DNA from 3 places in the Citrobacter sp. GW821-FHT07H02 genome. Region 3 is predicted to be linked to each of the others. Evidence: predicted binding sites of a transcription regulator. Region 3 holds the regulator's gene; each other region holds the start of a gene.
What was found. Region 3 encodes PhoB, which activates phosphate uptake and scavenging genes when phosphate is short. Its sites were predicted from a motif close to CTGTCATAAAACTGNCNNAT; they were not measured.
Positions count from the first base shown of each region.

Region 1: phnC (phosphonate ABC transporter ATP-binding protein) is a predicted target of PhoB. The motif match lies at 2,246-2,265, and genes of this name have one in related genera.
Region 2: glpT (glycerol-3-phosphate transporter) is a predicted target of PhoB. The motif match lies at 2,338-2,357, and genes of this name have one in related genera.

Region 1 is NZ_JBWKPZ010000007.1:118,068-122,325, reverse strand. Features, by position in the region: gene crfC (clamp-binding protein CrfC) at 1-711, opposite strand, end outside; gene AC07NP_RS10395 (zinc ribbon domain-containing protein YjdM) at 1,273-1,608, shown strand; gene yjdN (VOC family metalloprotein YjdN) at 1,729-2,175, shown strand; gene phnC (phosphonate ABC transporter ATP-binding protein) at 2,308-3,096, shown strand; gene phnD (phosphonate ABC transporter substrate-binding protein) at 3,162-4,178, shown strand.
Region 2 is NZ_JBWKPZ010000010.1:48,568-52,825, reverse strand. Features, by position in the region: gene glpB (glycerol-3-phosphate dehydrogenase subunit GlpB) at 1-596, opposite strand, end outside; gene glpA (anaerobic glycerol-3-phosphate dehydrogenase subunit A) at 586-2,214, opposite strand; gene glpT (glycerol-3-phosphate transporter) at 2,485-3,843, shown strand; gene glpQ (glycerophosphodiester phosphodiesterase) at 3,848-4,258, shown strand, end outside.
Region 3 is NZ_JBWKPZ010000001.1:21,183-25,440, forward strand. Features, by position in the region: gene sbcD (exonuclease subunit SbcD) at 1-1,187, opposite strand, end outside; gene phoB (phosphate response regulator transcription factor PhoB) at 1,380-2,069, shown strand; gene phoR (phosphate regulon sensor histidine kinase PhoR) at 2,126-3,421, shown strand; gene brnQ (branched-chain amino acid transporter carrier protein BrnQ) at 3,830-4,258, shown strand, end outside.

The DNA of each region.
Region 1 (4,258 bases), on a different contig from region 3:
TTGCCCCAGCGCATTCTCCAGCCCCGCCAGATGCACAAACTCAACCTCAATCACCGGGATATGTTCAATGGCGGCGTAGGCGGAAAACGGAAAATCAACCTCCAGCGCTTTCGACAAACGCACCAGATCGTTCAGGCTCTTCAGGCAGTGGAAAATTGGCTGCGCGCCCAGGTAATGACGCTCGAACGCCTCGCCTTGTTCAATGCGCTGGATGAGGTCATCCATGTCTTTGTCGATTTCCAGCGCCAGTGTCAGATGCTGGCGATCGCACGCTTGCAGTCGTTGTTGCAACGTGTGCATCAGGGTATCAATCGGGGCGACATGGGAAAAAAGTAGCACCGGTTCCTGCTGACCCGGGGTGTGACGGATCAACGTCGGCAGCGCGGTCATCGGGCGATTGCGGTTGGGCAACACTTCCGTTCCGACAATCGCGTTAATCGTCGTCGATTTTCCCGCTTTCATGGTGCCAACGATAGCCAGAACCATTTCCAGCCGCGTAATTTTACGCAACTCATTGTTCAGCATAGCGTGTTGGGCAGCAATGCCACGGGCGCTAAAATGTGGGGGAAGAATACTCTCCCCACTTTTGTCGTTTCCCTCACTCTCCAGCATCGTAGGCGAAAATGCGGCTATTTGCCTCAGATGCGAGAGCGCGAGTAATAACAAACGCTCGGCTTCCTGACTTAATTCATAGATTGTCTGTGTGTGCATAAAAAATCTTTCCTTAACGCAAATTTATATTACTTTTATTTAGCCGTGATTTTTATTATGAATTTTCGGCATATTTAATTACGTATAGAAAATATTAAAAAAATAAACCCCTGAGGGTTATAAGGAATGTATCAACACTTGCTGACCGCTTCTTGCTGACCGTTAACCATAAGAAAGATAAAGAAAGGCGTTCAGTACATGTCACTTAAATTATGATGAACATATAAATTTTCAGACTCAATAGCGTCATTCTTACCTACCTGAATTAGGGGGTAAGATTGCGCTCACTAACAAAAACCGAGGATGTGTTAGTGCCGCTGGATCATTATTATAAGAAGGTTTGCCTCACCTTATCTTAAATAGCAAAACGTAGCAATTTCCCTTAAAAAATCGTCATGACATTTTTTTGCCCTCACCGCGACCTTCAGTCGCGGGGTGGCATATTCTTAAGTTGGGAATAGTCCCGACAACGTTAAGGATTTTATGTATAATTGCGGCCTTTTTCGGCAATCTGCCATTTTTGGGCGCTTTTGCCCCTGCTGACCTTTTGAGGAAATCCACATGTCATTACCCCATTGCCCACAATGCAACTCCGAATACACCTACGAAGATAACGGCATGTTCATCTGCCCGGAATGTGCTCACGAATGGAACGATGCCGAACCGGCTCACGACAGCGATGAGCTGATCGTGAAAGATGCCAACGGCAATCTGCTGGCAGACGGCGACAGCGTCACCGTGGTTAAAGATCTGAAAGTGAAAGGCAGTTCTTCAATGCTGAAGATCGGTACCAAAGTGAAGAACATCCGCCTGGTCGAAGGCGACCATAACATCGATTGCAAAATTGACGGTTTTGGCCCCATGAAGCTGAAATCCGAGTTCGTGAAAAAGAACTGATTTTTGTAAGCCGGATTAGGCGTTTACGCCACCATCCGGCATTTATTGCCCGGTGGCGCTTCGCTTACCGGGCCTACGATAACTACACTTAACTGGCTTCTTTTACCTGAGGTAAACATTATGCCGTTAAGTCCCTACATCTCTTTTGCCGGCAATTGCGCCGACGCCATCGCGTACTACCAACAGACACTGGGCGCAGAACTGCTCTACAAAATCAGCTTCGGTGAAATGCCCAAATCGGCGCAGGACAGCGAGGACGGTTGCCCGTCCGGAATGAAATTCCCCGATAACGCCATTGCCCACGCCAACGTGCGCATTGCGGGTAGCGATATCATGATGAGTGATGCCGTTACATCAGGCAAAGCACACTACTCCGGCTTCACGCTGGTGCTTGATACGCAAAATGTCGAAGAAGGGAAGCGCTGGTTTGACAACCTTGCCGCCAAAGGTCAAATCGAAATGGACTGGCAGGAAACCTTCTGGGCGCACGGATTCGGTAAAGTCACCGATCAGTACGGCGTGCCGTGGATGATTAACGTTGTGAAACAGCAGCAGCCGACCGAGTAACCTGACGGGAGGCTCGCCCTCCCGTTCTGTCATCAATCTCGCCTCAACTCTTCATCATCAAGTCACCAACGCTTAACAAAATTGTCACATTAATCCGCCACGATGGGGCCACTTTTTTAGTGAGGCCGCACCATGCAAACGATGATTCGTGTCGAGAAACTCTCCAAAACGTTCAATCAGCAGCAGGCGCTACACGCCGTTGATATGGACATCGCTTCCGGTGAGATGGTGGCTCTGCTTGGCCCGTCCGGTTCCGGCAAATCCACCCTTTTACGTCACTTAAGCGGTTTGATTACTGGCGATAAATCGCCAGGCAGTCATGTGGAGCTAATGGGGCGTACCGTCCAGCGCGAAGGCCGTCTGGCACGCGACATCCGCAAAAGCCGCGCCCACACGGGTTACATCTTCCAGCAGTTCAATCTGGTGAACCGTCTGACCGTACTCGAGAACGTGCTGATCGGTGCACTCGGCAGCACGCCGTTCTGGCGTACCTGTTTTAGCTGGTTCAGCCTGGAGCAGAAACAGCACGCATTGCAGGCGCTGACCCGCGTCGGGATGGCGCACTTTGCATATCAACGCGTTTCAACACTCTCTGGCGGCCAGCAGCAGCGCGTGGCCATCGCCCGCGCTCTGATGCAGCAGGCGAAGGTCATTCTGGCCGATGAGCCGATCGCCTCGCTGGACCCGGAATCCGCGCGCATCGTGATGGACACCCTGCGCGATATCAATCAGACCGACGGCATCACCGTGGTCGTCACGCTGCATCAGGTGGATTACGCCCTGCGCTACTGCGAACGCATTGTCGCACTGCGCCAGGGACACGTGTTCTATGACGGCAGCAGCCAGCACTTTGATAACGAAAGATTTGACCATCTCTACCGCAGCATGAACCGCGTCGAACAGAGCGCGCAGGCTGCTTAATTTAACTGAAAAGACCAGGCGGATAAGTGAAATAGCCTGGAACAATGTCTAAGTGAGGAACATAGATGAGCTATAAAGCCGTTGCCGCGCTGGCCTTCACCAGCATGTTCAGCATCAGCACCTTGTTAAGCCCGGCGCATGCCGAAGAACAGGAAAAAGCGCTGAACTTTGGCATTATTTCGACCGAATCACAGCAAAACCTGAAGCCCCAGTGGGAACCGTTCCTGAAGGATATGGAAAAGTCGCTGGGCATAAAAGTGAACGCCTTCTTCGCCCCGGACTACGCCGGGATCATCCAGGGGATGCGCTTTAACAAAGTCGATATCGCCTGGTACGGCAACCTTTCGGCGATGGAAGCGGTGGATCGCGCCAACGGTCAGGTCTTTGCCCAGACGGTCGCGGCCGATGGATCGCCCGGCTACTGGAGCGTGCTGATCGTCAACAAAGACAGTCCGATCAATAACCTGAACGATCTGATCGCCAAACGTAAGGATCTGACCTTCGGTAACGGCGATCCCAATTCCACGTCAGGCTTCCTCGTCCCCGGTTATTACGTCTTCGCCAAAAACAACATCGCCGCCAGCGACTTCAAACGCACCGTCAACGCCGGACACGAAACCAACGCGCTGGCCGTCGCCAATAAGCAGGTGGATGTCGCCACCAACAACACCGAAAACCTCGACAAGCTGAAAACCTCCGCGCCGGAAAAGCTGAAAGCGCTGAAGGTGATTTGGAAGTCGCCGCTGATCCCCGGCGATCCGATCGTCTGGCGTAAGAATCTCTCCGAAACCACCAAGGACAAGGTGTACGACTTCTTCATGAATTACGGCAAAACACCGGAAGAGAAAACCACCCTGGAACGTCTGGGCTGGGCACCGTTCCGCGCCTCCAGCGATCTGCAACTGGTGCCGATTCGCCAGCTGGCGCTGTTTAAAGAGATGCAGGGCGTGAAAGACAACAAGGGGCTGAACGAGGAAGAGAAAACCAGCAAAACGTCGGCGCTGAAGGCGCAGCTGGATGACCTCGACCGTCTGACCGCCGCAATGGGTGCGATGACCAGCGTGAATAAAGTGGTGCAGTAATACGTAGGCGGTTGTAGGCCGGATAAGGCAAAGCCGCCATCCGGCAAAGGCGTGAATGCCGGATGGCGACGCAAACGCGT
Region 2 (4,258 bases), on a different contig from region 3:
TCTTTGTTATCCAGCAAACGGGCGATGTTCACCGCGCGAAATTCGGTCGGGTTATCGCGCAGAACATCCAGTTCGGGGAGTTCAATTTCTGCGGTTTCGACCTCAAGGCCGAGTTGGCGCAAAGAGGCGGCCGCAAGGTGCGCCTGAAAATCCAGCAGGCCGCTTACCCCCACCACACGAATGCGTTGGGCGGCAAGCGGCCAGACTGGCACTTCCGGTGAACTGAGCCAGGTCGTTCGCAAGGTGCCCAGCGGTGTGACACGCTGATGCGCTTGCAAAACGTCGCCGTGTAAACGGGCGCCGCACGCTTCCAGCAAGTCCTGCGCTTGTTGTGCCAGATTCAGCACATGTTGCGAGCCGATGGTGGAGTAGGGATGAGCTGGTGCTTGCGCCTGCAATAATTCCAGACCCGTTTTGATATCGGTGACGGGCTGACCATCCGGCAACGTGCTCAGGAGATCCAACGAACCGGAGGAAAAATGCAGCGCGCTTTGACCACGGGTGACGATAGCGCAGCGTAATCCGCTTTTTTGCAGTTGCAGGCCGCACAGTAATCCGGCGAGGCCACCGCCCATAATGACCGTATCAAATTTCATTCTGCTGCTCCTTCTCCAGGCCGCATAATCCCTGATATACCCAGCGGGTGAATTCACTCTCGCGCAGTGCGTCACCCCAGGCAATAGGTTGTACCCCTTTCCAGCGTTCGTTGAGGAATTCAGAAAGCTGGGTGATAGATTGCGCGGCGGTGGTGACATTAAAACGTTGTAGCAGACCGGCGGCACGACAGGCGCACAGTTCGCCCTGACAGGTTCCCATCCCGACACGGGTACGACGACGTAAATCCAGCAGGCTGTTCACCGTTAAATTTTCGACTGCGTACTGAACCTCACCGGCAGTGACCGCTTCGCATTCACAGACCAGACTGCGATGCTGACGCCCTTCGCTGAGCCATGCTGGCGTACGATCGCCATGGCGATAGATGGCAGAACCGCGCAACGGTGCGGGCAGGGAAATGATGCGGCGTAGCGTATTTTCAGTGGGTTCCTGCGAGCCAGGCAGCGCGGTTTGCGCCGTGACGCAGGGACGGCTGTTGCCCAGTTTGCGGCAAACGGCGTCGGTTGCCCATTCCGCCATCAGGCGGTAGGTCATCAGCTTCCCGCCGGTAATAGTGATAAAGCCGTCCAGACCATCACGTTCGGCGTGGTCAAACAGCACGATGCCACGGCTGACGTTACGTCCGCTCGGATCATCGTCACTGGCGACCAGCGGGCGCACACCGGAGTATGCGCGTAGAATGCGCGTTTTCGCCATTACTGGTGCCAGCTTCTCACCTTCGCGCAGCAGGATATCAACCTCTTCGGCGGTCACGCGGTTGCTGTCAATCTCGTTGTAATCGATATGTGTCGAGGTCGTACCGATGAGTGAAATGGTATCGCCGGGGACCAGAATATCGGCATCGGACGGTTTACGGCAGCGGTTGATCACATGCTGGTTAATACGGTGATCCATGATCAGCAGCGAGCCTTTCGCCGGGAACATGCGGATACTGAGGTCGGCATACTCGGCGATGCGCTGACCCCAAATTCCGGCGGCGTTCACCACGACCGGCGCGTGCAGAGACTGGGTTTCGCCTGTCAGATGGTTGCGCACGTTGACGCCACACACCGTTGCCCCTTCGCGAATTAACCCGGTCACTTCGTGCGCCGTCAAAATAGTTGCGCCATGCTCTTTCGCGTCCAGCATGTTGGCGGCGGTCAAACGGAAAGGATCAACCGTGCCATCCGGCACTTTTACGGCACCGATCAGCGCGGGGTTTACCGCAGGTTCAATGATTCGCGCCTGTTGGGGATCAATCGCCTCAGCGCGGATCCCAGCCTCTTCACAGGCGCGAATAAAGGTGGCCTGAAAGGATAATTCATCTTCTGGCAGAGTAATGAAAAGGCCATCAGTCGGCTCTACGCAATGGCGGGCGATCCTTTTCAGGATCTGATTTTCGCTAATACACTCGCGCGCGGATTCGGCATCCGTCACCGCGTAACGCGCGCCGCTGTGCAGCAACCCGTGGTTACGGCCTGTTGCGCCAGTCGCGATGTCATGGCGTTCTACTAAGATGACGCGCAATCCGCGCAGCGCACAGTCACGGGCGATCCCTGCACCCGTGGCCCCTCCGCCAATGATAATCACGTCACCTGATTGCGAGTCGCGCGTTTTCATTGTTTTTCCTCATTGTTCGTTTTTTTATCATTTAGCCACATAAAAATCATGGTTTGTTTGATTTCGCGCATAATCGCGCATTATTCGAAAATGAAACGTGATTTCGTGCGCCTTTTTGAACATTTGTCATAATTCCGTAACAATATGTGCTGTAATTCACATTAACGACATGTATCTTTCCTTAACATCGCGGCCACACTGGGAGCAGAGGGGCTGTTTGAACGAACTGCGGTGTCTATCTCAAACTAAATACGGCCACGGAGGCTACATATGTTAAGTATTTTTAAACCCGCGTCGCACAGTGCGCGTTTGCCAGCGGCGGAGATCGACCCGACGTATCGTCGATTGCGCTGGCAAATATTTTTGGGGATTTTCTTTGGCTACGCTGCGTACTATCTGGTACGTAAAAACTTTGCTCTGGCGATGCCGTATCTGGTCGAGCAGGGCTTTTCCCGTGGCGATCTTGGTTTTGCCTTGTCCGGGATCTCTATCGCTTATGGTTTTTCAAAGTTCATCATGGGGTCAGTTTCTGACCGTTCGAATCCACGCGTGTTCCTGCCTGCGGGCCTGATACTGGCGGCAGCAGTCATGTTGTTCATGGGCTTTGTACCGTGGGCAACGTCCAGTATCGCCATTATGTTCGTTCTGTTGTTCCTCTGCGGCTGGTTCCAGGGGATGGGATGGCCGCCGTGTGGCCGCACGATGGTGCACTGGTGGTCACAGAAAGAGCGTGGCGGTATTGTTTCTGTCTGGAACTGCGCGCATAACGTGGGCGGCGGTATTCCACCGCTGCTGTTCCTGCTGGGTATGGCCTGGTTTAACGACTGGAAAGCGGCGCTTTACATGCCGGCGTTCGGTGCGATTGTTATCGCGCTCTTTGCCTTTGCCATGATGCGCGATACCCCGCAATCCTGTGGCTTACCGCCTATCGAAGAGTACAAAAACGACTACCCGGACGATTACAACGAAAATGCAGAAGAAGAGCTGACGGCGAAGCAAATCTTTATGCAGTACGTGTTGCCGAACAAACTGTTGTGGTACATCGCGATTGCTAACGTGTTTGTCTATCTGCTGCGCTACGGCATCCTCGACTGGTCGCCGACCTATCTGAAGGAAGTGAAACATTTCGCGCTGGATAAATCCTCCTGGGCTTACTTCCTTTATGAATATGCCGGTATTCCGGGCACGCTGCTGTGCGGCTGGATGTCGGATAAAGTCTTCCGTGGTAACCGTGGGGCAACCGGCGTGTTCTTTATGACGCTGGTGACTATCGCCACTATCGTCTACTGGATGAACCCGGCGGGTAATCCAGGTGTGGATATGGCATGTATGATCGTTATCGGCTTCCTTATCTATGGCCCGGTCATGCTGATTGGTTTGCACGCTCTGGAACTGGCACCGAAAAAAGCGGCAGGTACAGCGGCGGGCTTTACCGGCTTGTTCGGTTATCTGGGTGGCTCCGTGGCGGCGAGCGCCATTGTGGGTTACACCGTTGACTTCTTCGGCTGGGACGGCGGCTTCATGGTGATGATCGGCGGCAGCGTGCTGGCGGTGATTCTGCTCGTTGTTGTGATGATTGGCGAAAAACGTCATCACGAAGAGCTGACGCTGAAACGCAGCGGGAGTTAATCAAATGAAAACGACGCTAAAGAACCTGAGCATGGCGCTGATGATGGCCGGAATGGTGATGGGAAGCAGCGCTGTTGCAGCCGACAACAGCGACAAAATTGTGATCGCGCATCGCGGCGCCAGTGGCTATCTGCCTGAGCATACGTTGCCAGCCAAAGCGATGGCGTATGCGCAAGGCGCAGATTATCTGGAACAAGATCTGGTGATGACCAAGGACGACCATTTAGTCGTCCTCCATGACCATTATCTTGACCGGGTCACCGATGTTGCCGAACGCTTTCCAGACCGTGCGCGTAAAGACGGTCGTTACTACGCCATCGACTTCACGCTGGATGAAATTAAGTCGCTGAAATTTACCGAAGGCTTCGACATTGAAAACGGTAAGAAAGTGCAGACTTATCCAGGGCGTTTCCCG
Region 3 (4,258 bases):
CCGGCGAGAGAGTGTAAGGTGGTGCTGAACAGTTGGTTAAGGCGTTCACGCTGGGGAACCTCCAGCTCTTCCAGCGCCAGACGACGCTCAAAAACCTCTTCCACGCTCAGTTCGCTCAGGGTTTCGCGCCGCTCATTCGCCATGCTTCGCTCACGTTGTTCCCGACTGCGCCGCACCAGCAAAACCTCTACTGGGAGGTCGTCAGTTAACGCCTGAATTTTTCGCTGCATATCGTGCAGGTATTCGTCGGTGGTGATTTCGATATCCAGCCACGTGGGCGGGTGCTGCGCCGCGTTCTTAAACGACGCCAGTTGTTCGGTAATGGCCGCTAAATCGCCTTTCAGCACCGCCAGCGGCTGGGTGACCGGAACGGTGAGGCTCTCTATAGAATGCAGTTTTCCGTCTTCGAAGCTCACCAGATGAACGCATTTGCTTTTTCCGCACTCATCAAAGCTCAGCGCAATGGGAGAACCGCAGTAGCGAATATGCTCCGTCCCGCCAATCACCTGCGCCCGGTGAATGTGCCCCAGCGCGATGTAATCGGCGGGGGGGAAATTTTGCGCCGGAAACGCATCCAGGGTGCCAATGTAGATGTCACGAACCGCGTCACTTTTACTGGCGCCGACGGTCGTCAAATGTCCGGTGGCGATAATCGGCAGCGGTTGTTCGCCGCGCAGTTCGCAGGCCTGCTGATAGTGCTGCTGATAATAGTCGGTGATGGCGGTGAGCAGATGCTGCTGTTTTTCGCGACCGCTGAGACCGGCCTGACTGGTGATGATGTCACGCGGACGTAAAAACGGAATCGGACACAGCACCGCGCCTGGCGTACCGTCGCGACGGGGAAGATAGTGCGGCGCGTGCCCGGCGCTGGCGACCACTGTGGTGTTCAGAAACGCCAGAATCTCGCGTGACTCGTTGAGCGTGGCGACAGAATCATGGTTTCCGGCCAATACCACCAGATGACAGCCTGTTTGCTGCAAATTGACGACAAAACGGTTGTACAGCTCGCGGGCATAGCTTGGCGGCGAGCCCGTATCAAAAATATCACCTGCAACAATGATCGCATCCACCTGCCGGGATTGCGCCGTTTCCAGCAGCCAGTCAAGAAAGGCCTGGTGCTCGTCGGCGCGGCTTTTACTGTAGAAGTTTTGGCCGAGATGCCAGTCAGAGGTGTGTAGGATGCGCATAACAGTTCCATGGCGAAAAAGCGTGAACGGGATTATAACCTTTCAGAGAGGTTAATATCTTGTTTATGGGGTGTCATAAATCAACAATCTGGCGTGGGGATTGACGCTTTTTTTCATAAAACTGTCATAAATCTGACGCATAATGGCGCCGCATTGATAATGATGACTAGCAACTCTATAACAGGGCAAATCATGGCGAGACGTATTCTGGTCGTAGAAGATGAAGCTCCAATTCGCGAAATGGTCTGCTTCGTGCTCGAGCAAAATGGCTTTCAGCCAGTCGAGGCCGAAGATTATGACAGTGCAGTGAACCAACTGAATGAACCCTGGCCGGATCTGATCCTGCTGGACTGGATGTTGCCGGGCGGCTCCGGCCTTCAGTTCATTAAACATCTCAAACGTGAGGCGATGACCCGCGAAATCCCCGTCGTTATGCTAACGGCCAGAGGGGAAGAGGAAGACCGCGTGCGTGGACTGGAAACGGGGGCGGACGACTATGTCACAAAACCGTTCTCGCCCAAGGAGCTGGTCGCGCGGATCAAAGCGGTCATGCGCCGCATTTCACCGATGGCGGTCGAAGAGGTGATTGAGATGCAAGGACTGAGCCTCGACCCGACATCGCACCGGGTGATGACCGGGGAAAGCCCGCTTGATATGGGACCTACCGAATTCAAATTGCTGCACTTTTTTATGACGCATCCTGAGCGCGTCTACAGTCGAGAGCAACTGCTAAACCACGTCTGGGGCACCAACGTGTATGTGGAGGACCGTACGGTCGACGTCCATATTCGCCGCCTGCGTAAAGCGCTGGAACAGAGCGGTCATGACCGCATGGTACAAACCGTACGTGGGACAGGGTATCGCTTTTCGACCCGCTTCTGACGCCTTGCCGCCTATCAGGCTGGCAAGGCTTTCAAATCGTGAATGGAGTGTGACGCGTGCTGGAACGGCTGTCATGGAAAAGGCTGGTGCTGGAGCTGATACTTTGCTGCCTCCCGGCCTTCATCCTTAGTGTATTTTTTGGTTATCTGCCCTGGTTTTTACTGGCGTCGGTAACGGGACTGCTCATCTGGCATTTCTGGAATTTATTACGTCTCTCCTGGTGGTTGTGGGTCGACAGAAGTATGACCCCGCCGCCAGGAAGCGGAAGCTGGGAACCGCTGCTTTACGGCCTGCATCAAATGCAGTTACGTAACAAGAAACGCCGCCGTGAACTGGGGAATCTCATTAAACGTTTTCGCAGCGGGGCGGAATCGCTCCCTGATGCGGTGGTGTTGACCACAGAAGACGGGGGCATCTTTTGGTGTAACGGTCTGGCGCAACAGGTACTGGGATTACGCTGGCCTGATGATAATGGGCAAAACATTCTCAACCTGCTGCGTTATCCGGAATTTACGCAGTATCTGAAAAACCGCGATTTCACCCGACCGATCAATTTGGTGTTAAACACCGGACGGCATCTGGAGATTCGGGTGATGCCCTACACCGACAAGCAGTTGTTGATGGTGGCGCGTGATGTGACGCAAATGCACCAGCTCGAAGGGGCGCGGCGAAACTTTTTCGCCAACGTCAGTCATGAGCTGCGTACACCGCTCACCGTGTTGCAGGGCTATCTGGAGATGATGCAGGAGCAATCTCTGGAGGGGGCCACGCGGGAAAAAGCGCTGCATACGATGCGTGAGCAAACACACCGCATGGAAGGGCTGGTGAAACAGTTACTGACGCTGTCGAAAATTGAGGCCGCGCCTGTACTGCTGCTCAACGAACGCGTGGACGTACCGATGATGCTGCGTGTTGTTGAACGCGAGGCGCAAACGTTAAGTCAGCAGCAGCACAGCTTCACGTTTGAGGTTGACAGTCAGCTTTGCGTGCTGGGCAATGATGATCAGTTGCGTAGTGCGATCTCGAATCTGGTTTATAACGCGGTGAATCACACCCCGGCGGGGACGCATATCACCGTGCGCTGGCAGCTCGCCGCGCAGGGCGTGGAGTTCAGCGTGGAGGATGATGGTCCAGGCATTGCGCCTGAGCATATTCCGCGCCTGACCGAACGTTTTTACCGGGTCGATAAGGCGCGATCCAGGCAAACTGGCGGCAGCGGTTTGGGGCTGGCGATTGTTAAGCACGCATTAAATCATCACGACAGTCGATTGATTATCGACAGCACCGTGGGGAAAGGCACGCGGTTTAGTTTTGTTCTGCCGGAACGTTTAATTGCCAAAAATAATGCTTAATGTTGCAATGTAAGATTATCTTTCCATAAGCCAGCGAATGCTGGCTTTTTTTCTTTGCGGTAAAGATTCACCTGCTGAATTTTTCAACGTCTGATGCTTTTTTGTTCGCATGATTAGCCATGACTTTTTCTTATGGATGGTGTTTTGTTCTAAGCCGTATATTCATCTTGATATATTGTTCTGGTTTTGGGATCCCATCTTGCTTTAAAACGTTATAAGCGTTTAAATTGCGCCTCAGATGCTGTCATACAGACTGCATTAATGCGGTAAATCGAAAAACTATTCTTCGCCGCGCCAGGTCGGGAGCATATCCCGCTGGAATTGATTAAAAATTCCGCTGTATTGTCCCCCAGGGAAAAGCAGAAAATTTAACGTTTTCAACACCACATCCACAGGCAGTAAAATTTTATGACCCATCAGTTAAAATCGCGCGATATTATCGCCTTGGGCTTTATGACATTTGCGCTGTTCGTTGGCGCAGGCAACATTATTTTTCCTCCTATGGTAGGTCTGCAGGCAGGCGAACACGTCTGGACTGCAGCGCTCGGCTTTCTTATCACCGCGGTTGGACTGCCGGTTCTTACGGTTGTGGCGCTGGCAAAAGTCGGTGGTGGCGTAGACAGCCTGAGTGCGCCAATTGGTAAAGTAGCAGGACTTCTGCTGGCCACCGTCTGTTATCTGGCCGTAGGTCCGCTGTTCGCTACGCCGCGTACGGCAACCGTCTCCTTTGAAGTAGGGATTGCGCCGCTGACCGGTAACTCCCCTCTGCCGCTGTTTATCTACAGCGTGGTCTACTTTGCCATTGTGATTCTGGTGTCGCTCTATCCGGGTAAATTG